4 regions of the Azoarcus sp. DD4 genome follow, and region 2 is predicted to be linked to each of the others. Evidence: predicted binding sites of a transcription regulator. Region 2 holds the regulator's gene; each other region holds the start of a gene.

Region 1 (7,724 bases), 1.2 Mb from region 2:
GAGGTGGTGCAGTCGGTGGCCCGGGAAGGCGTGACCATCCTGCTGGTCGAACAGAACGCCAACCTCGCGCTGGAGTTCGCCCAGCGCGGCTACGTGATGGAATCCGGCAAGATCACGCTGACCGGCAGCGGCAACGAGCTGCTCGCCAACACCAAGGTGCGCGCCGCCTACCTCGGCGAAGCGGCCTGATCGCGCCGCACACTGGCGAGGGAAAAACCCCCACGCTCCCCGCTACGCGGATCGCCGCCCCCCAGGGGGGTGCTTTTGGCCTTGGGACGGCCCGGCGGCCGAAACGAAGCACCCCCACGCTCCCCGCTACGCGGATCGCTGCCCCCCAGGGGGGCGCTTTTGGCCTTGGGACGGCCCGGCGGCCAAAACGAAGAACCCCCACGCTCCCCGCTACGCGGATCGCTGCCCCCCAGGGGGGCGCTTTTGGCCTTGGGACGGCCCGGCGGCCGAAACGAAGCACCCCCACGCTCCCCGCTACGCGGATCGCTGCCCCCCAGGGGGGCGCTTTTGGCCTTGGGACGGCCCGGCGGCCGAAACGAAGCACCCCCACGCTCCCCGCTACGCGGATCGCTGCCCCCCAGGGGGGCGCTTTTGGCCTTGGGACGGCCCGGCGGCCAAAAAGGTCATCAGCGACAGCGACAGGAACAGGCTCATGCCGGTCGCCAGCCCGAGCACGCTGCCCCACATCGCCGGTGCGATCAACCCGGCGGTCACCGCATTCAGTCCGACCTGCACGAAGCTCTGGCAGCTCGACACCATGCCCCGCCGCTCGGGGAAGTGGTTTAGCGCCAGCAGCGAGAAGGCCGGCATCGCCAACGCCATGCCGAAGGTGAACAGCGGCAGCGGTACCACCGACCACGGCAAACCGGCCGGCAGCAGCACAGCGCACAGCACGTTGGCAGCCGCGGCGGCCAGCATGATGGCAAAGCCCACCGCGATGCAGCGGCGCGGCGACCAGCGCCCCGCCATCCTGCCCGACAGCACCGAGCCCAGCATCATGCCGCCCACCGTCGGGATGAAGAGCCAGCCGAACTCGCCGTAACCCAGCCCGAGGTGGGTCATCACGAACACCGGCGCCGACAGCACGTAGATGAAGAAGGCGTTGAAGTTGAGCGCCCCGGCCCCGGCAATCAACAGGAAGGCGGGGTGCGTCAGCACCTTGCCGTAGGCCCGGGCGAGTCCGACCGGATGCAGCGGCTGGCGTGCCTCGCGCGGCAAGGTTTCGGGCAAGTAACGCCAGCACATCCAGGTCAGCGCCGCGCCGAACAGCGCCAGGAAGAAGAAGATCGAGCGCCAGCCGGCGAGCGCCAGCAGCCCCCCGCCCACGATGGGCGCCAGTGCCGGCGCCACCGCGAAGATGGTCATGACCCGCGACATCAAGCGCTGGGCGTGGGCGCCATCATAGACGTCGCGCACCACGGCCCGCCCCACCACCATGCCGGCACCGCCGCACAGGCCCTGCAGCGCACGCCCCAGCCACAGCCACTCGATCGACTGCGCCAGCGCACACAGCACCGAGGCCACGGAGAAGATGACCGTCGACGCGATCAGTACCGCACGGCGGCCGAAGCGGTCGGACAGTGCGCCGTGCCACAGCACCATGACGGCAAAGGTGCTCATGTAGGCGGTCAGCGTCTGCTGCACCTCGATCTGGGTGGCGCCGAGCGCCGCCGCCATGGCAGGAAAGGCCGGCAGGTAGGCGTCGATCGCGAACGGGCCGATCGCGGCCAGGGCGGCGAGGATAATCGCCAGCCAGGGAGAAGTCGAAGGCATTGTTGTTGTTGAGGGTCGGGTTCGTCGGGGCAAAGCGGCACGCCCCTGGCGCACCCGTCAGCCCGCGTCCAGGCTGCGACGGTACTGGATCGCTTCCGCGATGTGCACCACGCCGGGCCGCTCGGCTCCGGCCAGGTCGGCCAGCGTGCGCGCCACTCTGAGCACCCGATGATACGCCCGCGCCGAGAGATTCAGCCTGTCCATCGCCTGCGCGAGCAGGCGGGCACCCGCCTCGTCCGGCTGCGCCAGCGTGGCAACCCGGGCCGGGTCCAGCCGCGCATTGGGAACGCCCTGCCGCGCCAGCTGGATCGCCCGTGCGGCTTCGACCCGCGCCCGCACCACCGCGCTCGATTCGCCCGCCTCAGCGCCGAGCAGATCCGCATGCGGCAGCGCCGGCACCTCGACAGTGAGGTCGACGCGATCGAGCAGCGGGCCGGACAGACGGGCACGGTAGCGCGCCAACTGCTCCGGACTGCAGCGGCAGGCCTTGTGCGGGTGGCCGTGGTAGCCGCAGGGACAGGGATTCATCGCGGCAACGAGCTGGAAACGGGCAGGAAACTCCACCCGCCGCCGGGCGCGCGCCACCGTCACCGAACCGGTTTCCAGCGGTTCGCGCAGCGCCTCCAGCACGCGGCGTTCGAACTCCGGCAGCTCGTCGAGGAACAGCACGCCGTGGTGGGCCATCGAGATTTCACCGGGACGCGGATTGGCGCCGCCGCCGACCAGCGCCGCGGCGGATGCCGAATGGTGGGGTGCGCGGAACGGCCGCCGGCCCCAGCGACTGGCGTCGAAGCCACCCTCCAGCGAGTGGATGGCCGCGCTTTCCAGCGCCTCGGTTTCACTCATCGCCGGCAGCAGGCCGGGCAGGCGCTGCGCCAGCATCGACTTGCCGGTGCCGGGTGGCCCGAACATCAGCAGCGAGTGCCCACCCGCGGCCGCCACCTCCAGCGCCCGGCGCCAGCGCAGCCTCGTCGGCATTCGCCCGCGGCAGGACGAGCGCATGGCCGGCACGCGCCGCAGCCAGCGCTGCCGCCAGCACGCCGCGCACCGCGCGCAGCCCGCCGTTGAGCGAGAGTTCGCCGCAGAATTCGCAGCCGGCGAGATCGGCGGCATCGATCTGGCCGGACGCGGCGAGGATGCCGATGGCGATCGGCAGGTCGAAGCGGCCGCCCTCCTTGGGCAGATCCGCCGGCGCGAGATTGACGGTGATACGGCGCTGCGGGAATTCGAACTGGGAGGTGACGATGGCGGCGCGCACGCGGTCACGCGCCTCGCGCACCTCGGTATCGGGCAGGCCGACCAGATTGAAGGCCGGCAGGCCGTTGGCCAGATGAACCTCGACCGTCACCTCGGGCGCGTTCAGTCCATCGAGCGCACGGGCGCGAACCAAGGCGAGCGACATGGGATCTCCGGGCCGGAAAGCCGGCGAGTGTAACGGAGATCCTGAATATGCCAAAAAGATATTGCAGCTGGCGGGCCGAAGCCCGTAGCATCAGGCCTCGTCGCGCTTGCCGCGGTCGGCTTCGAGTGCGGCGACGCGTGCTTCGAGCTCGACGAGACGCTGTCGGGCCTGGGCGAGGATCTCGCGCTGCACCTCGAATTCCTCCCGCGTCACCAGGTCGAGGCGGCTGAAGGCACTGCCCAGCACGGCGCGTATGTTCTTTTCGATATCGCGCGCCGGACTGTTGGCGGCGAGTTCGGAGAGTTTCGCCCCGATTTCATCGAGGAAGCGTGGAGTCGTCATGGCCGCAATTGCTTTTGGATGCAGGGAATGGCGGGAATTTTACCATGCGGGCCGGGCGCAGCCGCCCAGCTTGGTGCAGTGGCTTCCTTTGGTGCTTACCCGACAAAAAAATGCACCAATTTAGTGCCTGAAAATGGTGCATGCCATTCATCTGCCTGGAAAATCACCGCGGCAACCCCGGAACGGTGACGCGCCCTCCCCGCACGCCCAGCAACCGTGCGGCTTTCGGGAAGCTGGCACGGACCATGCATTGGATGCGCTGCCAAAACACCATGCGTACCAGGAGATATCTATGCGCAAGAGCATCCTCGCTACCGCCCTCGTCGCCGTGCTGCCGTTCGTGGGTTCCGCCCACGCGGAGGAGACCAGCCCGATCGTGGCCAACGTCGGCCTCGTGTCCGACTATGCCTACCGCGGCATCAGCCAGACCGACGAAAAGCCTGCCCTCCAGGGCGGCTTCGACTATGCACACGACAGCGGCCTCTATGTCGGCGTGTGGGGCTCGAACGTCTCCTGGCTGAGCGACCTCGAGCGCGGCACCGATGAAAACTCGGGCAACAGCCTGGAACTGGACGTCTACGCCGGTTACAAGCACAGCTTCGGCGACTTCGGCATCGACGTGGGCCTGCTCCAGTACGTCTACCCGGGCGAATTCGATTCCGGCTGGCGCTCGACCATCGGCCTGAAGAACCCGAACACGCTCGAGGGCTATGTCGGCTTCTCCTGGAAATTCCTGTCCTTCAAGTACTCCCACGCCTTCACCAACCTGTTCGGCGCGGACGATTCCAAAGGCAGCCAGTACTTCGACCTGACCGCCGCCTACGAGGTGGTCGACAACCTGACCCTGTCCGCCCACTACGGACACCAGGCCATCACCGGCCCGGCCAAGTCCTACAGCGACTGGAAGGTCGGCGCCACCTACAACCTCAGCGGCGTTGCCATCGGCCTGCACTACGTCGATACCGACATGAAAGACAAGAGCGACTATGACGCCGACGCACGCTACATCCTGTCCGTCAGCAAGTCGTTCTGATTGCGATCGCCGGTAACGGAGCACTCCAGGCTCCGGCCGAGTAAATGGAGAACCTCATGAAGTTCATCACAGCCATCATCAAGCCCTTCAAGCTCGACGAGGTGCGGGAAGCCCTTTCCGCGATCGGCGTGCAGGGCATCACCGTCACCGAGGTCAAGGGCTTCGGTCGCCAGAAGGGCCACACCGAGCTCTATCGCGGCGCCGAATACGTCGTCGACTTCCTGCCCAAGGTGAAGATCGAAGCGGCCATCCGCGACGATCTGCTCGACCAGGCCATCGAGGCCATCGAGAAATCCGCCTCCACCGGCAAGATCGGTGACGGCAAGATCTTCGTTTTCGATCTGGAGCAGGCGATCCGCATCCGCACCGGCGAAACCGGGGCCGACGCGCTGTAAGGGAGAATTCAGAAAATGAAAAAACTATTTGCGATTCTGCTGACGGCGCTGACCGTCGGCTTTGCGGGCGGCGTTATCGCCCAGGAAAACACGGCGGCGCCGACTGCGCCCGCCGCTGTGGAAGCGCCGGCGGCTGCTGAAGCCGCTCCGGCCGCTGCCGAAGCCCCGGCCGCCGCGGCCGAGGAAGTCGTCGCCACGGTCAACAAGGGCGACGTCGCCTGGATCATGACCGCCACCCTGCTCGTCCTGTTCATGGCCCTGCCCGGCCTGGCACTGTTCTACGGCGGCCTGGTGCGCTCGAAGAACATGCTGTCGGTGCTGATGCAGGTGATGGTGGTGTTCTCGCTGATCGCCGTGCTGTGGGCCTTCTACGGCTACAGCCTGGCCTTCACCGAGGCCAGCCCCTTCATCGGCTCGCTCGACAAGCTGTTCCTGTCCGGGGTCAGCAACACCACCCTCGCAGACACCTTCAGCGCCGACGCGAAGCTGCCCGAGTACGCCTTCATCGCCTTCCAGGCCACCTTCGCCGGCATCACCTGCGCGCTGATCGTCGGCTCCTTCGCCGAACGCATCAAGTTCTCGGCGGTGCTGCTGTTCTCGGTGATCTGGTTCACCTTCTGCTACCTGCCGATCTGCCACATGGTGTGGGGCCCGGGCGGCTTCCTGCTGGGTGACGGCGCGCTCGACTTCGCCGGCGGTACCGTGGTGCACATCAACGCCGGCGTGGCTGGCCTGGTGGGCTCCTACATGGTCGGCAAGCGCATCGGCTTCGGTCGCGAATCCATGACCCCGCATTCGCTGACGCTGACCATGGTCGGCGCCTCGATGCTGTGGGTGGGCTGGTTCGGCTTCAACGCCGGTTCCAACCTGGAAGCCACCGCGGGTGCCGCGCTCGCCTTCATCAACACCCTGGTCGCCACTGCCGCCGCCGTGCTGGCCTGGTCGCTGGGCGAAGCGATGTTCAAGGGCAAGCCCTCGATGCTGGGTGCGGCTTCCGGCGCGGTTGCCGGTCTGGTCGCGATCACCCCGGCCTGCGGTACCGTCGGCCCGATGGGCGCCATCATCATCGGCCTGCTCGCCGGCTTCATCTGCCTGTGGGGTGTCAATGGCCTCAAGCGCATGCTCGGCGCGGACGACTCGCTCGACGTGTTCGGCGTGCATGGCCTCGGCGGCATCCTGGGTGCGATCCTGACCGGTGTCTTCACCGCCCCGTCGCTCGGCGGCACCGGTGCCGAGACCTTCTCGATCGCCAGCCAGGTGTGGATCCAGACCTACTCGGTGATCATCACCATCGTCTGGTCCGCCGTCGTCGCCTTCATCGCCTACAAGATCGCCGACATGTTCGTCGGTCTGCGGGTGCCGGAAGAAGAGGAACGCGAAGGCCTGGACATCACCGCCCACGGCGAAACCGCGTACCACCACTAAGCCTTGCCAAGCCGGGACCGACCTCTCCTCCGGTCCCGCAAGATCGGGCGCCCTTCGGGGCGCCCTTTTTTGTTTACGGACGGGCAACAGCAATGAAAACGGGGCGCCGCGGCGCCCCGTTCGTGTTGCGACGGAAACCGCCTCAGCGGAACACGATGGTCTTGTTACCGTGCACCAGCACGCGGTCTTCCAGGTGGTAGCGCAGGCCGCGCGCCAGCACCGTCTTCTCGATGTCCTTACCGTAGCGGACCATGTCCTCGACCGAATCGGAATGGTCGATGCGGATCACGTCCTGCTCGATGATCGGCCCCTGGTCGAGATCGGCGGTGACGTAGTGGCAGGTCGCGCCGATCAGCTTCACGCCCTTCGCGTAGGCTTGGTGGTAGGGCCTGGCACCGACGAAGCTGGGCAGGAAGCTGTGATGGATGTTGATGATCTGGCCCGGGTAGGCAGCACACAGCTCGGGCGACAGGATCTGCATGTAGCGCGCCAGCACCATGGTATCGCCGCGCACTTCCTCGAAGATGCGCTGCACTTCGGCGTAGGCGGATGCCTTGTTGTCAGCGCCGACCGGCACATGATGGAAGGGGATGCCGTGCCACTCGACGAAGCCGCGGAAGGTGTCGTGGTTGGAGATCACGCACGGGATCTCGATGTCCAGCTCCTTCGACTGCCAGCGCGCGAGCAGGTCGTACAGGCAATGCTCCTGCTTGCTCACCAGCAGCACGACACGGCGCTTGACCGCCGAATCGTTGATCTGCCAGTCCATTTCCAGCTCTTCGGCGATCGGCCGGAAGCGCTCGCGGAACTCGGCGAGGTGAAAAGGCAGCGAGTCGGCGCGGATCTCGATGCGCATGAAATAGCGACCGACCGCTTCACCCTCGGCGGGCGGCTCGGCATGCAGCGAGGTCTCGAGGATCCAGCCGCGGTGCTCGGCAATGAAACCCGACACGCGCGCGACGATGCCGACGCGGTCAGGACAGGAGGCGGAGAGCGTGTAGAAACGTTCGCGGTGCATGGCTGGATACTGCCGGAGTTCGTTGGAGAGGCTGAGCCCCCTAGGGGGGCGGCGAGTGCAGCGAGCAGGGGCCGTACACTCGCCGAAGGGCTTTTGCCAAGGTCACTCGACCTTGGCAAAAGCCTTGTCGATCTCGGCGCGCAGCGCGGCGTAGTCGCGCACCACCGGGTATTGGGGGAATTCGCGGATCACGTTTTCCGGCGGATGGAACAGGATGCCGCCGTGGGCTTCGCCCAGCATGGCGGTGTCGTTGTAGGAATCGCCGGCGGCGACCACCTTGAAGTTGAGTTCCTTGAAGCGCTTGACCGCCTCGCGCTTCTGGTCAGG
Region 2 (7,724 bases):
TGCGATTGGCCTGATGCAGATCGAGGTCGAAGGGAGCGTTGTCGTCGAGCAGGCGCTGGCCGTCGAAGCTGAGTATTTCGAGGTGGTCCGTGGGCGCCCGTTCCGGCAATGCCCCGTTGTTGAGGAAGTAATCCATGTTGATGGCAGCGAGCATGGCAAGGCTGCGCTCGTCGGTGCGACCGGTGCCGCGCAGCACCGGCACGAAGTACAGCGGCGGCAAGGCGGCTGCGGGATCCATTGCGGCGCCGTCGATCAGATCCCGCCCCGCCTGCGGCGGGCCGATGCGTAGCAGCGGGGCAGCGCCGCTACCATCCGGCTGGTAGCCACCGAGGCCGGGCCGGTGGCCGATGTTGGCCGGGTTGGAGCTGGCGATGATGCGGCCGTCGGGGCCGAGCAGGGAGAGCGAACGCAGCTGCGGGCTGTGCCGCAAGGCTTCGCCCAGCAGCCCGTTCCAGGTGTGGCCGGCTTCGGCTGGCGGACCGTTCTCCAGCAAGGCTTGCAGGGTCAGGTCGATGCCGCGCAGCGTCAGCGCAAGGTGGGATTCGAGATGCTGGGCATCGAGTGCTGCGACCTGCTGCCGGGCGGCGAGCGCTTCTTCCTCTAGGCGGCCACCGTGATAGTGCACGCTGAGCCAGGCGACCAGCACGCAGAGGGCGATGAAGCCGATGAAGCCGATGTCGCCGAGGCGCTGGCGCCCGTTGGACGGAGGCGTGGCGGGGACGGGCGCAGCACTATCGGTAGCTTGCACGGCAACGTCTCGCCCGGCATCAGCGGCTGACGACGATGGGGTCGAGGCCGTGACGGCGGGCGGCGGTCATCAGGCGGCCATCGTCGCGGATCGCGCCGAGGAAGGTCTCCAGGCGCTGGTGCCAGCGGTCGTCGCCAGGGGCAACTGCCCAGCCATAGGGGGTGACGTGATAGCGCGTCGACGGCGACACCAGCCGTGCCCAGTCGGCGTTGTCGAGCATGCGGCGGCTGTAGGGGAAGTCGGTCATGAACACGTCGGCACGGCCGGATTCCACTTCCTGTTCGCGCGCATGCGGCGAGGCGAGCACCTGCAATTGCGCATGGCGCAGTTTCTCCCGCATCACCGGCTCGTGCAGCGTGCCCTTCGCGACCGCGACGACGACGCCGGGCTGGTCGATGTCGTCCCAGCTGCGGATGCGGCGGTTGCTGCGGGTGGTGATGGCGTAGATGTCGCTCGCGAGGTGCGGCGAGGTGAAGCGCAGCTTTTCTGCGCGCTGGGCGGTGATGCCGATGGCAAACATCGCCACATCGCAACGGTCGCCGAGAACATCGCCGATGAGGCTGGCGAAGGAGCTGTCGATGAACTCGACGCGGACGCCGAGATCGCGTGCCAGCTCGCGTGCCAGGTCGATGTCGATGCCGGTCAGCTCCTGCGTGCGCGGGTTGCGATAGGAAATGCCGTAATAGTCCGGCCAGACGCAGACCTTGAGCAGGCGCTCGCCGACAATGCGGTCCAGCCTGCTGGCCGGCTCCGCCGCAGTGGCGCCGTGGAGCAGCATCAGGCTGCAAAACAGACTCAGTGCGAGGCGGGCGAACGGGCGCATGAATAATTCGAAAGTAATAGTTAAGCCCGTCTTGATGGAATCGGGCTCATATCGTCTGGATCAATAGCCGGCGCAGCATCGCTAATGCCGCCGATAAGGTCGGGTCATTATTACATAAGCTCAATTGAATCAAGGCCGCATCTGCTGCCTCGACGAGGAAAAGCTCACGTTCAGCCGAGAAACATCCGGTACGCCGGATTGGCGGTCTCTGCCGCGTATTCGTAACCCAGGCGCTCGAGGAATGCCTCGAAGGCGGACTTGTCTTCCGGTGGTACCTGCATGCCCACCAGCACGCGGCCGAAGTCGGCGCCGTGGTTGCGATAATGGAACATGCTGATGTTCCAGTCCGAGCGGAGGTTGGACAGGAAGTTGAGCAGGGCGCCAGGCCGCTCGGGAAAGATGAAGCGGTACACCAGTTCGTTCGCGACCTGCGGCGCCCGCCCGCCGACCATGTAGCGGACGTGGGACTTGGCGAGTTCGTCGTCGGTGAGGTCGATGGCCGGCAGATCGTGCTCGCCGAGCATGTCGACCAGGCGGCTTGCTTCCTCGCGGCTGCGTACGCTGACGCCGACGAAGATATGGGCGCGTTCGGCGTCAGCGTAGCGATAGTTGAACTCGGTGATGTCGCGGTTGCCCAGCACGTTGATGAACTTGCGGAACGAGCCGGGCTGTTCCGGGATGGTGACCGCCAGCACCGCCTCGCGCTGCTCGCCGAGTTCGGCGCGTTCGGCGACGAAGCGCAGGCGGTCGAAGTTCATGTTGGCGCCGGACGCGACGGCGACCAGGTGCTGGTCGTGCAGCTGGTGGCGCTTGGCGTACTCCTTGGCGCCTGCGATCGCGAGTGCGCCGGACGGCTCGAGGATGGAGCGGGTATCCTCGAAGACGTCCTTGATCGCGGCGCAGATGGCATCGTTGTCGACCACGATCATCTCGTCGACATACTGCTGGCAGAGACGGAAGGTCTCGGAGCCGACCTGCTTGACGGCGGTGCCGTCGGCAAACAGTGCGACCTGGTCGAGGGTGACGCGCTCGCCGCGGGCGAGCGACTGCGTCATCGCCTCGGCGCCGTCCGACTCGACGCCGATGATGCGGGTTTCCGGCCGCAGGCGCTTCACATAGGCGGCGATGCCGGCGATCAGGCCGCCGCCGCCGACCGCACAGAAGATGGCGTGGATGGGTTTGGGGTGGGCGCGGAGGATCTCCATGCCTATCGTGCCCTGGCCGGCGATCACGTCCGGATCGTCATAGGGATGGACGAAGGTGAGTTTCTCCGCCTGCTCGAGCTCCAGCGCATGGGCGTATGCATCGGAGTAGGATTCGCCCGCCAGCACCACCTCGCCGCCGCGATTGCGGACTGCGTCGATCTTGATCTGCGGGGTGGTGGTCGGCATTACGATCACTGCTCGCACGCCCAGCTTTTGAGCCGACAGCGCGACACCCTGGGCGTGGTTGCCGGCGGAGGCGCAGATCACGCCGCGTTTGAGTGCCTGCGGCGAAAGTTGGGCCATCTTGTTGTAGGCGCCGCGCAGCTTGAAGCTGAACACCGGCTGCATGTCCTCGCGCTTCAGGTAGATCCGGTTGCCGCAGCGCGCCGACAGGTTGGTCGCCAGATCCAGTGGCGTTTCCACCGCAAGATCATAGACTTGGGCGTTGAGGATGCGTTCCAGGTAATCGGGGGCGGCGGGGGTCATGGCGGGCGGCGTCGGGCGGCAAAGGGGACGAGGTTAGCAGCCGACGCCGCGCTGCGGCAAGGGCGCCGGGCCGTCTCGAGCATGCTGCCACCCCTCGGGGACGTTTCGTGTCAGGCGGCCGAGGCGCTCAGGGCGTGTCGCCGTCGCCGTGCAGCATCCGGCTCTGGCGATCGATGAATTCCTGGGTGGAATCGACCCCGCGCAGCTGCAGGATGGTGGAGCGCACCGCCGCTTCGAGCAGCACCGCGAGGTTGCGGCCGGCGGCGACCGGCAGCGTGACGCGCGGTGTCGGCACGCCGAGGATGTTCTGCACTTCCTGCTGGACCGGCAACCGGTTGGGATCGTCCTGGCCGGGCTGGCGCCGCTCGAGGTGACAGATCAGCCGCAGGCGCATCTTCCGCCGGCAGGCGGTCTCGCCGAAGATGGTGCGGATATTGAGGATGCCGAGGCCGCGGACTTCGATGAAATCCTTCAGCAACTCGGGGCAGCGGCCTTCGAGCACCGTCGGCGCGATGCGCGAGAATTCGACGATGTCGTCGGCCACCAGGCCGTGGCCGCGCGAGATCAGCTCCAGCGCCAGCTCCGACTTGCCGGCACCGGAGTTGCCGGTGATGAACACGCCGATCCCGAGCACGTCCATGAACACGCCGTGCAGCGAGATCTTCTCGGCGAGCTGGCGCGACAGGTAGAGGCGCAGCTGGTCGATGACGCTGGCCGAAGGGTGGGGCGTGGAGAACAGCGCGACGTTGTGCGCGTTGCACACGCCGTGCACGATGTTCGGCGTCTCGCAGCCGTCGGCGATGATGATGGCCGGTGGCCGTGCCGACAGGATGCCGTTGAGGTGGTGGGCGACTTTCTCGCGCGACTGGCGGCGCGCCCATTCGAGTTCGGCGGCGCCGAGGATCTGCAGCCGGGTGGGGTGGATCAGGTTGAGGTGGCCGACGAGGTCGGCCGGCCAGATGCGTTCCTCGGCAACGGAGAGCACCGCATCGAGCGGTCCGCTGACGTGGGTCAGCTGCAGCCGCTGGCCTTGATCCTCATACAGCCGCGCGACGCTGGTCTGCCGCATCGGGCCCCCAGTTGGCGAACAGCGCGTGGATGGAGGCGGCGTCGGGGGCGTTCAGCAACTGCTCGCGGAAAGCGCGCTCGCTGAACATCTGCGCCAGTTCCGAGAGTAATTGCAGATGGGCCTCGTTGGCCTGTTCCGGTACCAGCAGGACGAACAGCAGGTTGACCGGACGACCGTCGGGGGCGTCGAACTGCACCGGCGTCGACAGGCGCAGGAAGGCGCCCGCGGCTTCCTTCAGGCCCTTGATGCGGCCATGCGGAATGGCGATGCCCTGGCCCAGACCGGTGGAGCCGAGTCGTTCGCGGGAGAACAGACTGTCGAATACAGTGCTGCGGGCAATGCCCTGATTGTTTTCGAACAGCAGGCCGGCATGCTCGAAAACCCGCTTCTTGCTGCTGGCATCGAGGTCGACCACCACGTTGGAGAGTGGCAGGAGTTGGGCTATCAGGCTCATGCGCTGGAAAGCTTGCGCGGCGCCGGCGACGCTGGCACCGCGGGATGGCGGTCTGGCGATCGGGGGTGCGGGCAGGCGCGTCGTGAAAACGCGCGGATTATACCCACACCCTAGATCGGACGACGTAATGAAAAGATCACGCTTCGGGGCTTTGGTGCTTGAGCGCGTCGTGGTTGTGATCGGCCACCTTCTGCTTGTACTTCTGCACCTGGCGATCGAGCTTGTCGGTCATGCTGTCGATGGCGGCGTAGAGGTTGGCATCGTCGCTCTCGACGTAGATGTCCTTGCCGCGCACGTGTACGGTGACCTCGGCTTTTTGCTTCAGCTTCTCCACCGAGAGAATCACGTTCACGCTGGTGACGTTGTCGAAATGAGCGATGACGCGGTCCAGCTTCGTCATCACGTATTCGCGGATGGCCGGCGTGACTTCGACGTGATGCCCGGTGATGTTGAGATTCATGATGACTCCTCTTTCAGATCGTTTTGCGCAGACTGACCGGCGGGATATTGAGTGACTCGCGGTACTTGGCGATGGTACGCCTTGCCACCACGATACCCTGCTGGCCCAATAATTCGGCAATCCTGGCGTCGGACAGGGGTTTTTTCCTGTCCTCGGCATCGACCAGCTGGCGAATCAGCGCGCGAATCGCCGTGGAAGAGGCCGCGCCACCGGTGTCGGTGGCGACATGGCTGCCGAAGAAATACTTGAGTTCGAACACGCCGCGCGGGGTCGCCATGAACTTCTGCGTGGTGACGCGCGACACAGTGGATTCGTGCAATTCGAGCTGGTCCGCGATCTCCCTGAGCGTGAGCGGCCGCATCGCCACCTCCCCATGATCGAAGAACTGCCGCTGCTGGTCAACGATGGCCTGGGAGACGCGCAGGATGGTGTCGAAGCGCTGCTGCACGTTCTTGATCAGCCAGCGCGCCTCCTGCAACTGGCTGGTCAGGCCGCCGCCCTGGCCGCGGTTCTGCTGCAGGATGCTGGCGTAGAGCTGGTTGATGCGCAGGCGCGGCATCGCCTCGGGGTTGAGCTGCACCGTCCAGCGGCCGCGCTGCTTGCGGACCACCACGTCGGGCAGCACGTAGCGGGTTTCTTCCACCGAGTGCTGGGCGCCCGGATGCGGGTCCAGGCGGCAGATCAGGGCATGGGCCGCGCGCAGGGCGTCGTCGTCGCAGCCGGTGAGCTTCTTGAGCTTGGCGAAATTGCGCTCGGCGAGCAGTTCGAGATGCTGGCTGACGATTTCCAGCGCCAAGTTGCGCACCGGGTTGGCCGGCATCGCCTGCAGTTGCAGCGCCAGGCATTCCTGCGGGGTGCGTGCGCCTATGCCGGCGGGCTCCAGGCTCTGCACGTGGCGCAATGCGATGCTCAGGTCGTCGAGTTCGACGTCGAGCTCCGGCGGCAGGAGTTCGAGCAGTTCTTCGAGCTCCTGGTGTAGGTAGCCGTCGTCGTCCAGTGCCTCGATCAGAAAGCGCACCAGGGAGCGATCACGGTCGGACAGCGGCGACAGGGCGACTTGCTGGTCGAGATGGTCGCGCAGCGAGATGCCGGCAGCCTGGAATTCCTGGAAGTCGACGTCGTCGTCATCGTCGCGGTTGCCGCTCGAACCGCTGCCGCTGCCCGACCAGTCCATGCCTTCCTCGAAGCTGGCGGAGTCGCTGTTCTCGGAGCGTGGTTCGTGCTCGGGAGCCGCATCGCCGGGGCCATCGCCGGTCGACGTGCTCTGGGTGGCACCGGAGGGCGCGATCGAAGCCTGGAAATCGTGACCGCCGTCGGGCTCCTCGCGCTCCAGCATCGGGTTCTCGAGCAGGAAGCGCTCGATCTCGGTGTTGAGCTCCAGCGTGGAGAGCTGCAGCAGCTTGATGGACTGCTGCAGCTGCGGCGTCAGCGTGAGGTGCTGGGAGAGCTTGAGTTGTAGCGTGGGCTTCATGGTGGGCGGCGGTCAGAGACGGAAGTGCTCGCCGAGATATACCTGGCGGACTTGCTCGTTGTCGATGATTTCCCGCGGCTGGCCACTGGCCAGGACGCGCCCTTCGCTGATGATGGCGGCGCGGTCGCAGATGCCCAGGGTTTCGCGCACGTTGTGGTCGGTGATCAGCACACCGATGCCGCGTTCCTTGAGGAAGCGGATGATCTTCTGGATGTCGAGCACCGCAATGGGGTCGACACCGGCGAAGGGTTCGTCGAGCAGGATTAGACGCGGATCGGTGGCGAGCGCGCGCGCGATCTCGCAGCGGCGGCGCTCGCCACCGGACAGTGAAATCGCGGTGCTGTTGCGCAGGTGGGCGATGCCGAGTTCCTCGAGCAGTTCTTCCAGGCGCTCTGCCACGCGGCCGCTGTCGAGGCCGCGCAGTTCGAGCACCGCCTGGATGTTCTCCGCCACCGTGAGCTTGCGGAACACGCTCATTTCCTGTGGCAGGTAGGACAGGCCGAGGCGGGCGCGTTCGTGGATGGGCAGGTGGGTGAGGCGGGCGTCTTCGAGCAGGATCTCGCCGCCATCGGCCCGCACCAGACCGACGATCATGTAGAAACAGGTGGTCTTGCCGGCGCCGTTGGGGCCGAGCAGGCCGACGACCTCGCCCGCGTCGACTTCGAAGCCGACGTCGTGCACCACGGTGCGCGCCTTGTAGCGCTTTTGAAGTCCGGTGACCTTAAGCAGACTCATCGGGGCTTTCTTTCAGTATTTTGCGGATCAGGTCGGAAGCGAAGCCCCGGCTTTGCAGGAAGCGGGCCTGTCGCGCCCATTTGCGTGCATCGCCCGGGGCGCTGCCGAACTTCGCCTGCCACACCGCGCGGGCGCGATCGAGTTCGGAATCGCCGCACTCGGCGGCCAGTGCCTCGTCTATCGTCTCGGCGGCGACGCCGCGCCGGGTGAGTTCGCGGCGCAGGCGGGCGGCGCCGAAACGTCCGGCCTTGCCGCGCACCCAGGCGCCGGCGA
Region 3 (7,724 bases), 1.1 Mb from region 2:
GCTCGCCTGGGGCGCCGACCGGCTCAAACTGGTCTGCCTGTGGAATGGTGAAGGCGGCGACGGCGCCGGCGGCACCGCGCACATGGTGGCCGAAACCCGGCGGCGCGGCGGCGAGGTGATACGCATCCCGCCCTGAACAGGCGGGGACAGCTGCCGATTCCGCACCGGACCCGCGCCCTACCCACACGGAGGCCAGCATGAACCAGCCCCTGATAGACCGCATCCAGCAGCCCGGCCCCAAGAAGATCCTCGCCTGCGACGGCGGCGGCATCCTTGGCCTGATCAGCGTGGAAATCCTCGCCCGGCTGGAAGCGGCGCTGCGCAAGCGGCTGGACAAGCCCGACCTGGTGCTGGCCGACTGGTTCGACTTCGTCTGCGGCACCAGCACCGGCGCGGTGATCGCCACCTGCATCGCCAGCGGCATGGAAATGGACCGCATCCGCAGCTTCTACATCGACAGCGGCGCCCAGATGTTCGACAAGGCCTCGCTCTTCAAGCGCCTGCGCTACAGCTACGAGGACGAGCCGCTCGCCGCCAAGCTGCGCACCGAGTTCGACCGCGCGCTCGGGCACACGCCGGCAGCCGCCGAAGCCCATGCCACGCTCGGCGCGGCCCGCCTGCAAACCCTGCTGATGCTGGTGATGCGCAACCACAGTACCGATTCGCCGTGGCCGATCTCCAACAATCCCTTCGCCCGCTACAACCAACCCGCCCGCAAGGACTGCAACCTGCGCCTGCCGCTGTGGCAGCTGGTGCGCGCCAGCACCGCCGCGCCCACCTTCTTCCCGCCCGAGGTGGTGACCTTCGCCGAGGGCACGCCGGACGAATACCGCTTCGTCTTCGTCGACGGCGGCGTCACCACCTACAACAACCCGGCCTTCCTCGCCTTCCAGATGGCGACTACCCGGCCCTACGCGATCAACTGGGAAACCGGAGCGGACAAGCTGATGATCGTCTCGGTCGGCACCGGCAGCGCCGCCAAGGCCCGCCCCAGCCTCGGCGCCGACGACGAATGGCTGCTCGACCATGCGAAGAACATCCCGTCGGCCTTGATGAACGCCGCCTCCGCGGGCTGGGACATGGCCTGCCGCAGCCTGGGCGAATGCCGCCACGGCGCCGCCATCGACCGCGAGTTCGGCGACATGGTGATGACGCCGGGCAGCGCGCCCAACTGGACCGGCACCAAGCTGTTCGGTTACGTCCGCTACGACCCCGACGTCAGCCGCGCCGGCCTGGACGCGCTCGGCCTGGCCGACGTTGCCGCGGAGCACGTGCAGCAGCTGGATTCCATCGCCCACATCGACGACATCCAGCGTGTCGGCCGCACCTATGCCGAAGCGCATGTGAGCATCGACCACCTGCGGGGCTTCGCCTGAGGCCCACCCGGGTTCCGCGCCATTCCGGAGGGGCGAGCGATGAAGGGCACCTGCTTCGTGATCCAGGGCTTCGGCAAGAAGACCGACTACACCGACGGCCGCATCCTCGACCTCGACGCCTCCTACGAAATCATCCGCGAGGCGGTGGAAGCGGCCGGGCTCGACTGCGTCCGCGCCGACGAGATCGTGCACAGCGGCACCATAGACAAACCGATGTACGAAATGCTGCTGGAGGCCGACCTCGTCATCGCCGATCTCTCCACCTACAACGTCAATGCCGCCTTCGAGCTCGGCGTGCGCTACGGCCTGCGTCCGCGCGCCACGCTGATCGTCGCCGAGGAGCAGTTCCGCAATCCCTTCGACGTCAGCCACATCGCCATCCGCCGCTATCGCCATCTGGGTGAAGAGGTCGGCTACAAGGAAGCCAAGCGCTTCCGCACCGAACTGCAGCAGGCGATCGAAGCACTGCTCGCCGGCAACGCCACCGACAGCCCGGTCTACACCTTCCTGCCCGAACTGCAGCCGCCGCAACCCGCCCCGCGGGGGGTGCCGCGCATGGCGGACGCGCGGGAGCCGGTCGGCAGCCCACCGCCGCCAGCCGGGGCCGATCCCTTCGCCTCACCGCCATCGCCGCCGCCAGCTCCGGCTGTACCGCTGCCGGGCTCGCCGCTTCCGCCTCCCGCCGCGCCGGAAGCCGTGCCGCCCACCGCCAAGGCCCTGCTCGAGGCGGCGCGCGCCTGCATCAATCCGCCGCCGGGCCAGCCGAGCGACTTCGCCACCGCGCGCATGCTGCTCGAACAAGTGCGGGTGCAGCGCCCCAACGATCCCTTCGTGCTGCAGCAGCTCGCCTTCGCCACCTACAAATCGCGCCAACCGACGACCGAAGCCGCATTGCAGGCGGCGCGCAGCATCCTGCTGGAACTCGGTCCGGCCACCACCAACGATCCGGAAACCCTCGGCCTGTGGGGCGCGGTTCACAAGCGGCTGTGGGACGCGCACCGCCAGCCGGCCGATCTGGACGAGGCGATCAACGCCTACGAGCGCGGCTACTTCCTGCGCCAGGACGGCTACAACGGCATCAACCTCGCCTTCCTGTTCGACGTGCGGGCGCTCGAAGCGCTGCGCCGGGGCGATGGCGCCGCACACGACGAAGCCACCGCCGACCTGGTCCAGGCGCGGCGCATCCGCGGGGAACTGCTGCGCCGCGCCGCCGATGCGGGCGCCATGGATGCGCCGCGATGTCGCGACGAGGGCGCGACCGCGGCGCGCTACTGGCAGCTCGCCATCCTGTGGGAGGCGGCGGTCGGCCTCGGTGACGAAGCCCGGGCGACCCAGCTCGACGCCGAGGCGCGCGCGCTGCCCGTGGCGGAATGGATGCAGACCACCCGGCTGGAGCAAGGCGCCCTGCTGCGCAGCCTGCTGACCGACATCGCCGCACGCCGGCCCTGAACGGCCGGCGCCGGCGGCGTACTCACACCGTCTTGAGCTGGCGGGCGGTGAGTTTGGGATCGTCGATGCGGTAGGCCAGCTTGATCGCCTCCCAGGCTTCCTCGGCGGTTTCCACGTACTGGAACAGGTCGAGGTCTTCCGGACTGATCACGCCGTCCTCCACCAGCACGTCGAAGTTGATCAGGCGCTCCCAGAACTCGCGCCCGAACAGGATGATGGGCCGGCGGCGGATCTTGCGCGTCTGCGTCAGCGTCATCGCCTCGAAGAGTTCGTCCAGCGTGCCGAAACCGCCGGGGAAACTCACCAGCGCCACCGCCCGCATCAGGAAGTGCATCTTGCGGATGGCGAAGTAGTGAAACTGGAAGCACAGCTCGGGCGTGATGTAGGGATTGGGCGCCTCCTCGAAGGGCAGGTAGATGTTCATGCCCATGCTGCGCCCGCCGGCCTCGTAGGCGCCGCGGTTGCCGGCCTCCATGATGCCCGGGCCGCCGCCGGTGGAAATGATCACCGGCTCGCCGAGCGCATCGGATTCGCGCGTGACCAGTTCGCCGAAGCGGCGTGCCTGCTCGTAGTAGTGCGACATCCGCAGGGTGCGCTCGGCCCGGGCGATCGCCGCCTCGTCGCCGCTGGCCGCGGCATCGGCCAGCATGGTCTCGGCCACGTCCCTGGGTTTGAAGCGGGCGCTGCCGAACACGACGATGGTCGAGGCAACACCCTGGTCCTGCTGGATCAGTTCGGGTTTCATCAGTTCCAGCTGCAGCCGCACCGGACGCAGCTCGTCGCGCAGCAGGAACTCGTTGTCGGTAAAGGCCATGCGGAAGGAGCTGCCGGGGCCGTCGTAGGGCGTGGCAGGCTTGGGCGCGACCGCTTCGTCATGCGCGGAAGGAAAATTGCGGACCTTGAGCTTGTTGGTATCCATCATTTCGCTCGCTCTCTGAAATTGAAGTGTGACCCCGGCCGGACGTCTCCCGCCCGCATCATCTCTCTGCAAGGCCGATGCCATCGGCGGCGCTCACGCAGGATTGGACAGTACAGGGACGCGGCGCGCTCCGCACGCGGAGCCGAAAACAATGGCGCCGCCGTGACGCAACACACACCCGCCCGCGGCCGGCGCTTGCCGCGCCCCGGCTTCGCGGCGCCCACTGCATGCTGCACGGGCGATGTTTCAGCGCACCACGCGCGCACACGCCGCGGCGGGCGGCAAGCGCAAGCGCCCCATTCCGGTGCGCTGCAACCCGCAGAACGCGGCAAAGGCCGGCCGCGACCGTGGCATGGATCTCGCTCGCCACAGGGTGAAGCTATCGTGGTCGGCGCAGCGGGACACCACCGGAACATCGGCCTGTGAACACGCGTCGCGGATCGTCCTGCATCCGTTCGAGGAGTTCGCCATGGCATCGCACATCATGCTTACCTCCCATGCCCGCCGCAAACCGGGCCTGGCGCCGGGAATAGACTGGGGAGCCGCCACCGCACGCGAACGCGGCCCGCTGATCGCCAGCCTCACCCAGCCGGCGCAGCGCAACGCCATCGGCACCCATTCCGGCTCCTATTCGGTGTACCGCGCGCTGGCGGTGGCCGCCGGGCAACTGCACCGCGATCATCGCCCCGACCTGACCAACACCGCGCCGGCCGCACGCATCGGCCCCCATCCGCAATGGGCCGACCCGGGCAAGATCGTGTCGCTCGATCCCTGGGGCCACCGGGTGGCGGAGGAGTTCGCCCACCTGATCGCCGCCGGCATGGACATCCGCCCGAGCATCGCGGTGACCACCGCCCATATCAACATGCCCGAACTGCAGGCCGCGATCGTCGCCGGCCGGCTGAAGGCCGACGGCGAGGTGCTGGCCGCCAACGGCGACGTGCGCGTGACCAAGGCGGCGATCGACCCGGTGTGGTACCTGCCGGGCATCGCCGAGCGCTTCGGCATCAAGGAAACCGACCTGCGCCGGGCGCTCTTCGAGCAGACTGCCGGGATGTTCCCCGAGCTGGTGACGCGGCCCGACCTCAAGGTCTTCCTGCCGCCCATCGGCGGCATGACGCTCTACTTCTTCGGCGACGTGGACAAGCTCGGCCAGCCGGAAACCAAGGTCGCCTGCCGGGTGCACGACGAATGCAACGGCTCCGACGTGTTCGGCTCCGACATCTGCACCTGCCGCCCCTACCTCGCCCACGGCATCGAGGTCTGCATCGAGATGGCGCAGCAGGGCGGCGTCGGCCTGGTGGTGTACAACCGCAAGGAAGGCCGTGCGCTCGGCGAGGTCACCAAGTTCCTGGTGTACAACGCGAGGAAGCGCCAGAAGGGCGGCGACCGCGCCGAAACCTACTTCGAGCGCACCGAATGCGTCGCCGGCGTGCAGGACATGCGCTTCCAGGAGCTGATGCCCGACGTCTTCCACTGGCTCGGCATACGCCGCATCGACCGCTGGGCGTCGATGAGCAACATGAAGCACGGCGCCCTCACCGCGGCCGGCATCGAGGTCGTGGAGCGGGTCGCGATCCCCGACGCGCTGATCCCGGCCGACGCCCGCGTCGAGATCGACGCCAAGGTCGCCGCCGGCTACTTCAGCGCCGACGCGCCGCCGGCCGAGGCCGAACTCGCGCTGGCCAAGGGCCGGGGGCTGCACGAATGACGCTCGCCACTGCCAATCCGCCCGCCGCGGCCGCCGGCTGGCACACCCCGGTCGCTGACGACCACCCGGCCGCCGCACTGCTCAACGCCCAGGCGGTGCGGGCGCGCTGCGCAGCGGTGATGCGCCACGTCGAGGCCGGCCGCTCGCCGCTGTTCAGCTGGCACCCGGAACAATTGCCCGCCGCCGCGGCCTACGTCGCCGACACCATACGCCGCGACTATCCCGACCTCGCCGTGCCCTACCACAGCCGCTGGCGCCACTTCGAAGCCGGCGGCATCGACCGCTGGACAGCCCTTGCCGGGGCCGCTGGGCTGGATGGCGCGCCGCTGGAGCGTGCCCGCGTCGCCTTCGATCTGGTGATCCCCAGCGTGCTGCTGGATGCCGGCGCCGGCGCCGGCTGGCGCTACCGCGACGCCGCCCACGACCTCACGCTGGCGCGCTCCGAAGGACTGGGGGTGGCGAGCTTCGAACTATTCACCGCCGGCACCCTGTCGGCCGACCCGGCGCTGCCGCTGCGCTGCGACGCCGCCGCGCTGGCGCGGCTGGACACCGCCACCCTCGCCGCCGCCTTCCAGGCCAGCCCGGCCAACCCGCTGGTTGGCCTCGACGGCCGCGCCGCGCTGCTGCGCCGGCTGGGCGAGGTGATCGCGGCGACGCCCGCCGTGTTCGGCCGGCCGGCACGGCTGGGCAACATCGTCGATTACCTCGCTGCCCGCAGCAGCGACGGTGCGATAGACGCCGGCGAGTTGCTCGCCCTGCTGCTGCGCGCGCTCGGCCCGGTATGGCCGGGCCGCATCGCGCTGGACGGCGTATCGCTCGGCGACTGCTGGCGCCACCCGGCACTCGCCGCCAGCGCGGTGGATGCGGGCGGCGACCTGCTGCCATTCCACAAGCTCACCCAGTGGCTCGCCTACTCGCTGCTCGAACCGCTGCAGCAGGCCGGTTTCCGCATCACCGGCGTGGACACCCTCACCGGCCTGCCGGAATACCGCAACGGCGGCCTACTGCTCGATTTCGGCGTGATCGCCGCCCGCGATCCGGCCTTCCACACCACGCCGTGGACGGTGGACGCGCCGGCCATCGTCGAATGGCGCGCACTCACGGTGATCGGGCTGGACCGCCTGGCCGAGGCGGTGCGCGCCGAACTGGGCCTGTCCGCCGCCGACTTCCCGCTGCCCTGCGTGCTGCAGGGCGGCAGCTGGTCGGCCGGCCGGCGCATCGCCGCCGAACGCCGGCCGGGCGGCCCGCCGCCGCTGCTCATCATCAGCGACGGCACGGTTTTCTGACCCCCGGGAGCACGCCATGCATCCGTCCGTCACCGTGATCGACCATCCGCTGCTGCAGCACAAGCTGTCCATCGTGCGCAGCGCCGACACCACCACCGACAACTTCCGCCGTCTGGTGCGCGAGATCGCCTCGATGATGGCCTACGAGGTCACCCGCGACCTCGCCACCGAGCTGGTCAGCGTCACCACGCCGATCGCCGAATGCAAGGTGCCGATGATCGCCGGCAAGAAGCTCTGCCTGGTGTCCATCCTGCGCGCCGGCAACGGCATGCTGGACGGCATGATCGACCTGCTGCCCGGCGCCCGCGTCGGTCACATCGGCCTCTACCGCGACCCGCACACGCTGCAGCCGGTGGAGTACTACTTCAAGCTGCCGGAGGATGTCGAGGAGCGCGACGTCATCGTCGTCGACCCGATGCTCGCCACCGGCAATTCCGCCTGCGCGGCGCTGTCGCGGCTGAAGGAAGAAGGCGTGACCAGCCTCAAGCTGGTCTGCCTGCTGGCCTCGCCGGAAGGGCTGGCGGCGCTCGCCGCCCACCATCCCGACGTGCCGGTGACGGCCGCGGCGATCGACAGCCATCTCGACGAGCACGGCTACATCGTGCCCGGCCTGGGCGACGCCGGCGATCGTCTGTTCGGCACGCGCTGATCCTGCCCGCGGGCGCCCGCCGCGGCGCCCGTGCAACACGTGGTGCATTTCCGCACGGTCGCTGCGGCGCGCCGCCGGTAACATTTGTGCGTTGCAAACACGGCCCACCTGCCCCGCCGTCCAACCCTCACCCGACAAGAAGACGAACTCACGATGCCCGTCGGCTCCCGTTCCGCCCGACTTTTCCGGGCCTTCCGCACCTGCGCCGCCCTGATGGCCGCCGCCGTGTTCTCCACCGCTCATGCCGCACCACTGATCGCCAGCGAGGTGCTGCAGCAGTTCAACCTCGTCGTCTTCGAAGACGCGAGATCGAGTTCCCACGTGGATGGCCGCA
Region 4 (7,724 bases), 1.5 Mb from region 2:
TGCTGCGCACGGTCACCGCCCGGCTGCAGGCCGAGGTGCGCGAATCCGACATCGTCGGCCGCCTGTCCGGCGACGAATTCGTGGTCGTCCTCACCCAGTGCGACGCCACGCGCGCCACCGACATGGTCGAGCAGTTGCAGACGGCACTGTCGGCACCCTGCCGCCTGGGCGAGATCTCGCTGACGCCCTCGGCCAGCGTGGGCATCGCCCTGTTCCCCGAGAACGGCCGCGACATGGACACCCTGCTGCACCGCGCCGACCTCGCCATGTACCAGGCGAAGAGCAGCGGCCGCGGGCGTTTCAGCTTCTTCAGCAACGAGATGAACGTGCTCGCGCAGGAGCGCCTCGCCCTCGAGGCCGCGCTGCGCGAAGCCTTGCTCAAGGAGCAGCTGCACCTGCACTATCAGCCGCAGGTCGACCTCAAGGACGGCCGTCTCTACGGCGTGGAAGCGCTGGCGCGGTGGACGCATCCGCAGATCGGCAACATCCCGCCGATCCGCTTCATTCCGCTGGCCGAGGAATGCGGGCTGATAGGCGAACTCAGCAACTGGGCCCTGCGCGAAGCCTGCCGCCAGCTTGCCGACTGGCGCCGCCGCGGGTTGGCCGTGCCATCGGTATCGGTGAACCTGTCGCCCACCAACTTCCACAATCTGGAGCTGCCGCAGACGATCGCCGCCACGCTGGCGGCCAACGCGCTCGCCCCGTCCGACCTCACGGTGGAAATCACCGAGAGCGTACTGATGGACACCAACCCCAGCACCATGAAGACGATAGGCGAAGTGCACGCCCAGGGCGTACGCCTGGCCATGGACGATTTCGGCACCGGCTATTCCAGCCTTGGCTACCTGCGCCGCCTGCCGGTGAGCGAGCTGAAACTGGACAAGAGCTTCGTGCGCGATCTGGAAAGCGATGAGGCCACCCGCGCGCTGACCAGCGCCGTCATCCGCATCGGCGAAAGCCTGCGCCTCACGGTGGTCGCCGAAGGGGTGGAAGACGGCCTGCAGCGCCAGCTACTGAAGGACCAGGGCTACCACGTGGCCCAGGGCTACCTGTTCTCGCCGCCGCTCCCCGCAGCCGAGCTCGAACGCTGGCTGCAACTGCACGCGCTCTGATGGCCGGACAGCCGCGGCGGGCGCCGGGCTGTCCGCCTGCCGCGGCTCAGCGCGACGCGAAGCGGCGACGAACGCCGGCCAGGCCGAGCGCGGCCAGGCCGAGCAGCCCGAGGACACCGGGTTCGGGCACGGTGTTGAGGCTGGCGGGGTCGCGCGCCCACAGGCTGACGTGGGACAGGCCGCGGCCCAGCGTCTTGGAGATGTCGAAAGTGCCGCCGAAGTGGAAGATCGGCACGTCGACCGACGGGTGCGCAACACCGAACTGCGCGGCGGTGAAGTCGTAGGCCGCGAACTCCCTGGCCTGCTTGAAGACCAGTGCGAACTGGTCGAAGTAGTTCTTCCCGAACAGGGCTTCGGTGCGCGACGCGACCGCCGCATCCGGCGTGAAGGCCCAGGTGCCGGTGCCGTCGCCGTTGCTGGTCACGGTGAAGAAGCTGGCCAGCACGATGCTGGTATCACCGCCCACCGCTTCCGGCACGAAGGTGCCGGTGCCGTCCCGGTTGAGGTCGATACGGCCGAGCATGACCCAGCCCGGATCGTCCGCCGTGCCGTCGCCGCGCAGGTCGCTGGTCGGGTACTCGTCGGTGATGAAGGCGCCGCCGGGGAAGAGATCCTCGCCGGTACGCGTCTGCAAGGCGCCGTTGAGCAGGCCATCGCCGGCATAACCCAGATTGATCGACGGCTTGGGCATGTCGTTACCGTCGTAACCACCGGCGCATGCCGCCGCGTCCATCGGCGCGATGTTGTACGTGGTCATGGTGGCATCGGCGCTGGTGCTGCTGAACTGACCGACGCTGGTCACCTGCACGTCGGACACGCTGCACGCCGCCGCGCTCGCAGTGCCAGGGAGCGCCGCACCGAGGATCATCGCGGCCGTCGATGCCGCAAGCATGGTCTTCTTCAGGTTCATGTTTTTCCTTGCGAAGTGTGAAAAAGTTCTTCGCGATAAATTTAACGATCTGCTTATTACTTTTTTCATAGCAACAACAAATTCCGAGGGCGAACGAAAGCAAACGGCATGCCTGAAAATATTTTCTCTTTGTAAGCAAATGGATAAGAGAAATTGATCGAACAAGTGCCACTGCGGCGACGCAGCATGTAAAGAATTCCGACAACAAACCATGACTTTGATCTGACTCCATACGCACTGGTATGGAAGCTACGTATAATCCTTATCCGTCAATACAGAACATCTATAAGCACGGAGAGGAAGAGGATGAATCCGCAAGACCAGTACGCCCAGAAACGCATGAACGCAGCCGACGCGGCCGGCCTGATCCGCGACGGCGACACCGTGGTGGTGCCCACCGGCGTGGGCGAACCGCCAACGCTGCTGCACGCGCTGTCCGAGCGCCGCAGTACGCTCAAGGACATCGTCGTCAGCCAGATCCTGCCGCTGCGCAAATACGCCTATTACGACCCGGCGACGCGCGCCAACGTCCGCCACACCGCCTACTTCTTCGGCGGCGCCTCGCGCGCCGGCGGCCAGGAAGGCTGGGTGGATTTCGTGCCCAACTACTTCTCCGAGCTGCCGATGCTGATCGACCGCGGCCTCACCCCCGCCGACGTGGTGGTGTCGATGGCCTCGCCGATGGACGAGCACGGCTACTTCGCGCTATCGCTGGCGCCGGACTACACCATGGCGGCGGTGAAGAAGGCGCGGGTGATCCTGCTCGAGGTGAATCCGAACGTGCCCTTCGCCTACGGCGACTGCCATGTGCACATCTCGCAGGTGTCCGGCCTGGTGGAGAGCGAGGAAGAGCTGTTCGAGGTCGGTCTGCCCAAGATCGGCCCGGTGCAGGAGGCCATCGGCAAGTACGTTGCCGACCTCATCGACGACGGCGCCACGCTGCAGATCGGCTACGGCGGCATTCCCGACGCGGTGGTGATGCAGCTGCAGCACAAGCACGACCTCGGCATCCACACCGAGATGATCGGCGACGGCATCCTGTCGCTGATCGAATCCGGCGCGGTGAACAACCGCCGCAAGAACTTCATGCCCGGCAAGATGGTGGCGACCTTCGCGCTCGGCTCGCGCAAGCTCTACCGCCACCTGCACCGCAATCCGGCACTGGAGATGCACCCGGTCGATTTCACCAACGACCCCTACATCGCCGCCCGCAACGACAACCTGTGCGCGATCAACGCCACGCTGCAGATCGACCTGCTCGGCCAGTGCGGCTCGGAAAGCCTGGGTTCGGCGCCCTATTCCGGCACCGGCGGTCAGGTGGACTTCGTGCGCGCGGCCAACCGCTCCAAGGGCGGCAAGGCCTTCATCGTGCTGCCCTCCACCGCCAAGGACGACACCATCTCGCGCATCGTGCCCACGCTCACCCCCGGCACCCACGTCACCACCGGCAAGAACGACATCAACTACGTCGTCACCGAGTACGGCGTGGCCCAGCTGCGCGGCAAGAGCGCCAAGCAGCGCGCCGAGGCGCTGATCGCGATCGCCCACCCGGACTTCCGCGCCGAGCTGCGCGAGCAGGCCCGCCGCATCAAGCTGATGTAAGCGCGCCGCGCCCGCAGTAGACTCACGCTCTTGCTGGCCAGACCACTGCGGGCGCAACCATGTTCTACGGCATCACCGATCCGCTGACCTTCATCCTCGGCACCATCGTCATCGTGCTGCTGCCGGGGCCGAATTCACTCTACGTGATGTCGGTGGCCTCGCGCCACGGCATCGCCGCCGGCTATCGCGGCGCCTGCGGCATCTTCGTCGGCGACACCGTGCTGATGCTGCTGTCGGCCACCGGCATGGCCTCGCTGCTGCACACCACGCCGGCGCTGTTCATGGCGGTGAAATACGCTGGTGCGGCCTATCTGGCGTGGCTGGGCGTCGGCCTGCTGCGCGCGGCGGTCGCCGGCTGGCGCCGACCGGCCGCCGCAGAAGCCGCGCCACGCCCGGTGGACGCCGCCCGCCCCTTCCGCACCGCGCTGCTGATCAGCCTGCTGAACCCGAAGGCCATCCTGTTCTTCGTGTCTTTCTTCGTGCAGTTCGTCGACCCCGGCTACGCCTGGCCCGCGCTCACCTTCCTGATCCTCGGCGTGATCGTGCAGGTCTGCAGCGCCGCCTACCTGTCGGCGCTGATCTTCGGCGGCGTCCGTCTGGCCGCGCTGTTCCGCCGCCGGCAGCGGCTGGCCGCAGCGGCCTCCGGCAGCGTCGGCGGGCTCTTCATCGGCTTCGGTGCCAAGCTCGCCAACGCGACCCTGGGCTGAGGCTAGCCTTCGCCCAGATAGCGCGCCTCGAGGTGGGCGCGGAAATACGCCGGGTTGAGCGCCTCGCCGCTGGCGCGCCGCACCAGTTCCGGCGTCTCCCAGCGGCTGGCCTGCGACCAGATGTTGTCGTTCAGCCAGCCGAACACCGGAGCGAAATCGCCCTGCGCGATGTACGCATCCAGCTCGGGCCGAGCCCGGCGCAGAGCGGCGAACCACTGCGCGGCGTACATCGCGCCCAGGGTGTAGCTCGGGAAGTAGCCGAAGGCGCCGTCGGTCCAGTGCACATCCTGCAGGCAGCCGTCGGCATGGTTGCCGCGGGTGTCCAGTCCGAGCAGCGCCTGCATCTTCTCGTTCCATAGCGCGGGGATGTCCTCCGGCTCGATCTCGCCTTCGATCAGCGCGCGCTCGATCTCGAAGCGCAGGATGATGTGCGCCGGATACGTCACTTCGTCCGCGGCGATGCGGATGTAGCCCGGCTGCACCCGGGTGAATAGCCGGTAGAGGTTGTCGGCGTCGAAGGCGGGCTGGTCGCCGAAGTGCTCGCGCAGCAGCGGCGCCAGCAGGCCGACGAAGCCGCGGCTGCGGGCGAGCTGCATCTCGAAGGACAGGCTCTGGCTTTCGTGGATGCCGTAGGAGCGCGCCAGCCCGAGGGGCTGACCGCACCAGGCGCGCGGCAGGTTCTGTTCGTAGCGCGCATGGCCGGTCTCGTGGATGGTGCCGAGCAGCGCGCGGGTGAAGTCGTCCTCGTGGTAGCGGGTGGTCAGGCGCACGTCCTCCGGCACGCCGCCGGAAAAGGGATGGGCACTCTCGTCCAGCCGGCCGCCTTCGAAGTCGAAACCGAGCATCCCCATCACCGCCAGGCTCAGCGCCCGCTGCGCCGCCACCGGAAAAGGCCCGACCGGGGCGATCACCGGCTCGGCGCGCTGCTTTTCGCCCACCCGCGCGATCAGGTCGGGCAGCCAGCCGCGCACGTCGCCGAAGATGCGCTCGATCTCCACCGCGCGCATGCCGGGCTCGAAGCGGTCCATCAGCGCGTCGTAGCGCGACAGGCCGGTGTGCTCGGAAAGCAGCCGCGCCTCCTCGCGCGACAGGCGCACCACCTCGCGGAAGTTCTCCAGGAAGCCCGGCCAGTCGTTGGCCGGGCGCTGGCTGCGCCAGGCGTGCTCGCAGCGCGCGCCGGCCAGCGACTTGGCCTCCACCAAGGATTCCGGCAGCGCGTTGGCGTCCTGCCAGTTACGGCGGATCTCGCGCAGGTTGGCGCGCTCGACCTCGTCCAATGGCTCCGCTTCGGCGGCGGCGATGAGCTCGGCCAGGCGCGGGTCGGTGCGGCTGCGGTGGATCAGCGCATGCAGTTCGGCCTCGGCCGCGGCGCGGGCCTCATTGCCCTTGGGCGGCATCATTGCGTTGCGGTCCCAGCCGACGATGGCGGCGAGATGGTCGTAGCGGTAGAGGCGGAGGTAGTGGCGAGTAAGTTCGGTGTAGGCAGGGGCGGCGGGGGAGGTCATCGTCTTCGGCACCATCAATGCGGATGGCCCATGTTAGCGCCGCGCGGCCACAGGCACGACATCCTGTGCGGACGAAAAATTGCTTTCGCATAACTAAATGCAAATGTAATATTTTGACACCTTCATCCGAGGACCCTCCAATGCCGTCATCCCTCCTGCGCCTCAAGGCAGCCGTGCTCGCGCTCGCCCTCGTCGCCTCCCCTGCCGCCGTCCGCGCCAACTCCACCATGCAGGATTCGGTGATCGTCCCTATTTCCCTGAGCGTGCTCGGCGTTATGGCCTCCCACTACTACGCGGAAGAACTCGGCAGAATGTCGCGCGGCACGGTCAAGAGCCTCTCGCGCGGTTCGACCACCACCGAGGTCCGTATCCAGGACGATGGCAACCGGCTGGTCACGCTCGAGATCCCCAATGCGGCGCTCCAGGGCAAGGCCGTCGAGGTCGACGAGGTCGTCACCATCGAACGCCTGCAGCCGGGGCTGCTGGTCACGCTGGGCGACCCGCGCAATCGTGTTTTCGTGCCCACCCCCGCTACCGCCGACCTGCTCCACAGCGAGCGCCTCGGGGGTTCGTGATGCAGCCCGGGCGTGTGGCACGCCGGAGTGCGCTCGCGCTGCTGGTGGCACTGGCGCCGGCGGTGCAGGCCGGCCAGTCTTGCGCGGGGCGCTACGACGCGATCACGTATTCCAGGGCTTTCGCGCTGGCCCAGCTCGCCCGCGCCGAACTCGACAAGACCGACGCCCGCGTCGTGCTGCTCGCCCGCATCGGACAGGACCTCTCCGACTACGGACTGACCTGGTCGCATGCCGGCTTCGCGGTGCGCGACCATCCCCGCGGCCGTTGGACGGTGGTGCACGAACTCAACGAATGCGGCACCGCCCGCTCGGCGATCCATGCGCAGGGGCTGGCCAACTTCTACGGCGACGACCTGTTCGCCTATCACAGCGCGGCCTACCGCCTGCCGCCGGCACTCGAGACCCGGCTGCTGCCGGTGCTGACCACTGAAGCGGCGCTGCTGACCCACGGCGCCGATTACCGGTTGACGGCCTATCCTTTCTCGTCGAAGTACCAGAACAGCAACGGCTGGATCATCGAGACACTGGCGGTGGCGATGGCGCCGGAAGGCACGGTGGTGTCGCGCGATACCGCGCAGCGCTGGCTGCGGTCGGCCGGCTACACGCCGACCACGCTGGACATCGGCTGGGTCAAGCGGCTGGGCGGCCGCATGCTGAAGGACACAATCTCCTTCGACGACCATCCGCCGGAACTGCGCTGGCAGGGCCGGATCCAGGTCGCCACGGTGGATTCGATCTTTGGCTTCCTGCAAACGCGGCGGGTGCCGGCGGACGCGGAGCCGCCGATACTGAGCTTCGGTCTGACTGCGCCCTAGCGCACGGCGCCGGCCTCAGCCGAAATCGGCCATCTTCTCACCCAGGCGGATCGCCCGCGCCGGCGCCCACTCGGCGTTGAAGCGCAGGTCGCCGCGCGGAAACAGCATCACCACGGTGGAACCGAGCAGGAAGCGGCCCATTTCCTCGCCCTGTTGCAGCACCACCTGGCCTTCCGGGTAGCGCCAGTCGCGGATCTGCCCGGGGCGTGGCGGATTGACCACCCCATGCCAGACGGTGGCCATGCTGCCGACGATGGTGGCGCCGACCAGCACCAGCGCAAAGGGCCCGTGCCCGGAATCGAACACGCAGACGACGCGTTCGTTGCGCGCGAAGAGGCCGGGTACGCCGCGCGCGGTGGTGGGATTGACCGAGAACAGCTCGCCCGGCACGTGGATCATGCGCAGCAGCCGGCCGGCGCAGGGCATGTGGATGCGGTGGTAGTCGCGCGGGCTGAGGTAGAGGGTGGCGAAGTGGCCGTTGTCGAACAGGGCGGCGAG

What was found. The regulator sigma-54, encoded in region 2, starts transcription at its own class of promoters, with help from an activator protein. The targets are predictions, from matches to a motif close to TGGCACGCTTNCTGCTNA.
Region 1: a site for sigma-54 is predicted at 3,761-3,778, ahead of CJ010_RS22840 (TorF family putative porin). Genes of this name have one in related genera too.
Region 3: a site for sigma-54 is predicted at 4,093-4,110, ahead of CJ010_RS22960 (GTP cyclohydrolase II). Genes of this name have one in related genera too.
Region 4: a site for sigma-54 is predicted at 2,119-2,136, ahead of CJ010_RS21540 (PEP-CTERM sorting domain-containing protein). Genes of this name have one in related genera too.

What each region holds. Positions count from the first base shown of each region.
Region 1 is NZ_CP022958.1:4,932,174-4,939,897, forward strand. Features, by position in the region: gene CJ010_RS22820 (ABC transporter ATP-binding protein) at 1-189, shown strand, start outside; gene CJ010_RS22825 (multidrug effflux MFS transporter) at 568-1,782, opposite strand; partial or broken gene CJ010_RS22830 (YifB family Mg chelatase-like AAA ATPase) at 1,840-3,184, opposite strand; gene CJ010_RS22835 (accessory factor UbiK family protein) at 3,275-3,526, opposite strand; gene CJ010_RS22840 (TorF family putative porin) at 3,819-4,559, shown strand; gene glnK (P-II family nitrogen regulator) at 4,616-4,954, shown strand; gene CJ010_RS22850 (ammonium transporter) at 4,970-6,379, shown strand; gene purU (formyltetrahydrofolate deformylase) at 6,522-7,397, opposite strand; gene thrH (bifunctional phosphoserine phosphatase/homoserine phosphotransferase ThrH) at 7,500-7,724, opposite strand, start outside.
Region 2 is NZ_CP022958.1:709,188-716,911, forward strand. Features, by position in the region: gene CJ010_RS03395 (diguanylate cyclase) at 1-748, opposite strand, end outside; gene CJ010_RS03400 (ABC transporter substrate-binding protein) at 768-1,571, opposite strand; gene ilvA (threonine ammonia-lyase, biosynthetic) at 1,742-3,262, opposite strand; gene hprK (HPr(Ser) kinase/phosphatase) at 3,390-4,331, opposite strand; gene ptsN (PTS IIA-like nitrogen regulatory protein PtsN) at 4,300-4,785, opposite strand; gene hpf (ribosome hibernation-promoting factor, HPF/YfiA family) at 4,922-5,245, opposite strand; gene CJ010_RS03425 (RNA polymerase factor sigma-54) at 5,259-6,716, opposite strand; gene lptB (LPS export ABC transporter ATP-binding protein) at 6,729-7,451, opposite strand; gene recX (recombination regulator RecX) at 7,438-7,724, opposite strand, start outside.
Region 3 is NZ_CP022958.1:4,959,928-4,967,651, forward strand. Features, by position in the region: gene CJ010_RS22940 (hypothetical protein) at 1-136, shown strand, start outside; gene CJ010_RS22945 (patatin-like phospholipase family protein) at 198-1,376, shown strand; gene CJ010_RS22950 (tetratricopeptide repeat-containing protein) at 1,416-2,825, shown strand; gene CJ010_RS22955 (TIGR00730 family Rossman fold protein) at 2,848-3,744, opposite strand; gene CJ010_RS22960 (GTP cyclohydrolase II) at 4,214-5,455, shown strand; gene CJ010_RS22965 (URC4/urg3 family protein) at 5,452-6,741, shown strand; gene upp (uracil phosphoribosyltransferase) at 6,758-7,390, shown strand; gene CJ010_RS22975 (choice-of-anchor A family protein) at 7,544-7,724, shown strand, end outside.
Region 4 is NZ_CP022958.1:4,651,055-4,658,778, forward strand. Features, by position in the region: gene CJ010_RS21535 (EAL domain-containing protein) at 1-1,112, shown strand, start outside; gene CJ010_RS21540 (PEP-CTERM sorting domain-containing protein) at 1,159-2,022, opposite strand; gene CJ010_RS21545 (acetyl-CoA hydrolase/transferase family protein) at 2,329-3,624, shown strand; gene leuE (leucine efflux protein LeuE) at 3,684-4,331, shown strand; gene CJ010_RS21555 (carboxypeptidase M32) at 4,334-5,836, opposite strand; gene CJ010_RS21560 (hypothetical protein) at 5,977-6,411, shown strand; gene CJ010_RS21565 (DUF2145 domain-containing protein) at 6,411-7,226, shown strand; gene asd (archaetidylserine decarboxylase) at 7,242-7,724, opposite strand, start outside.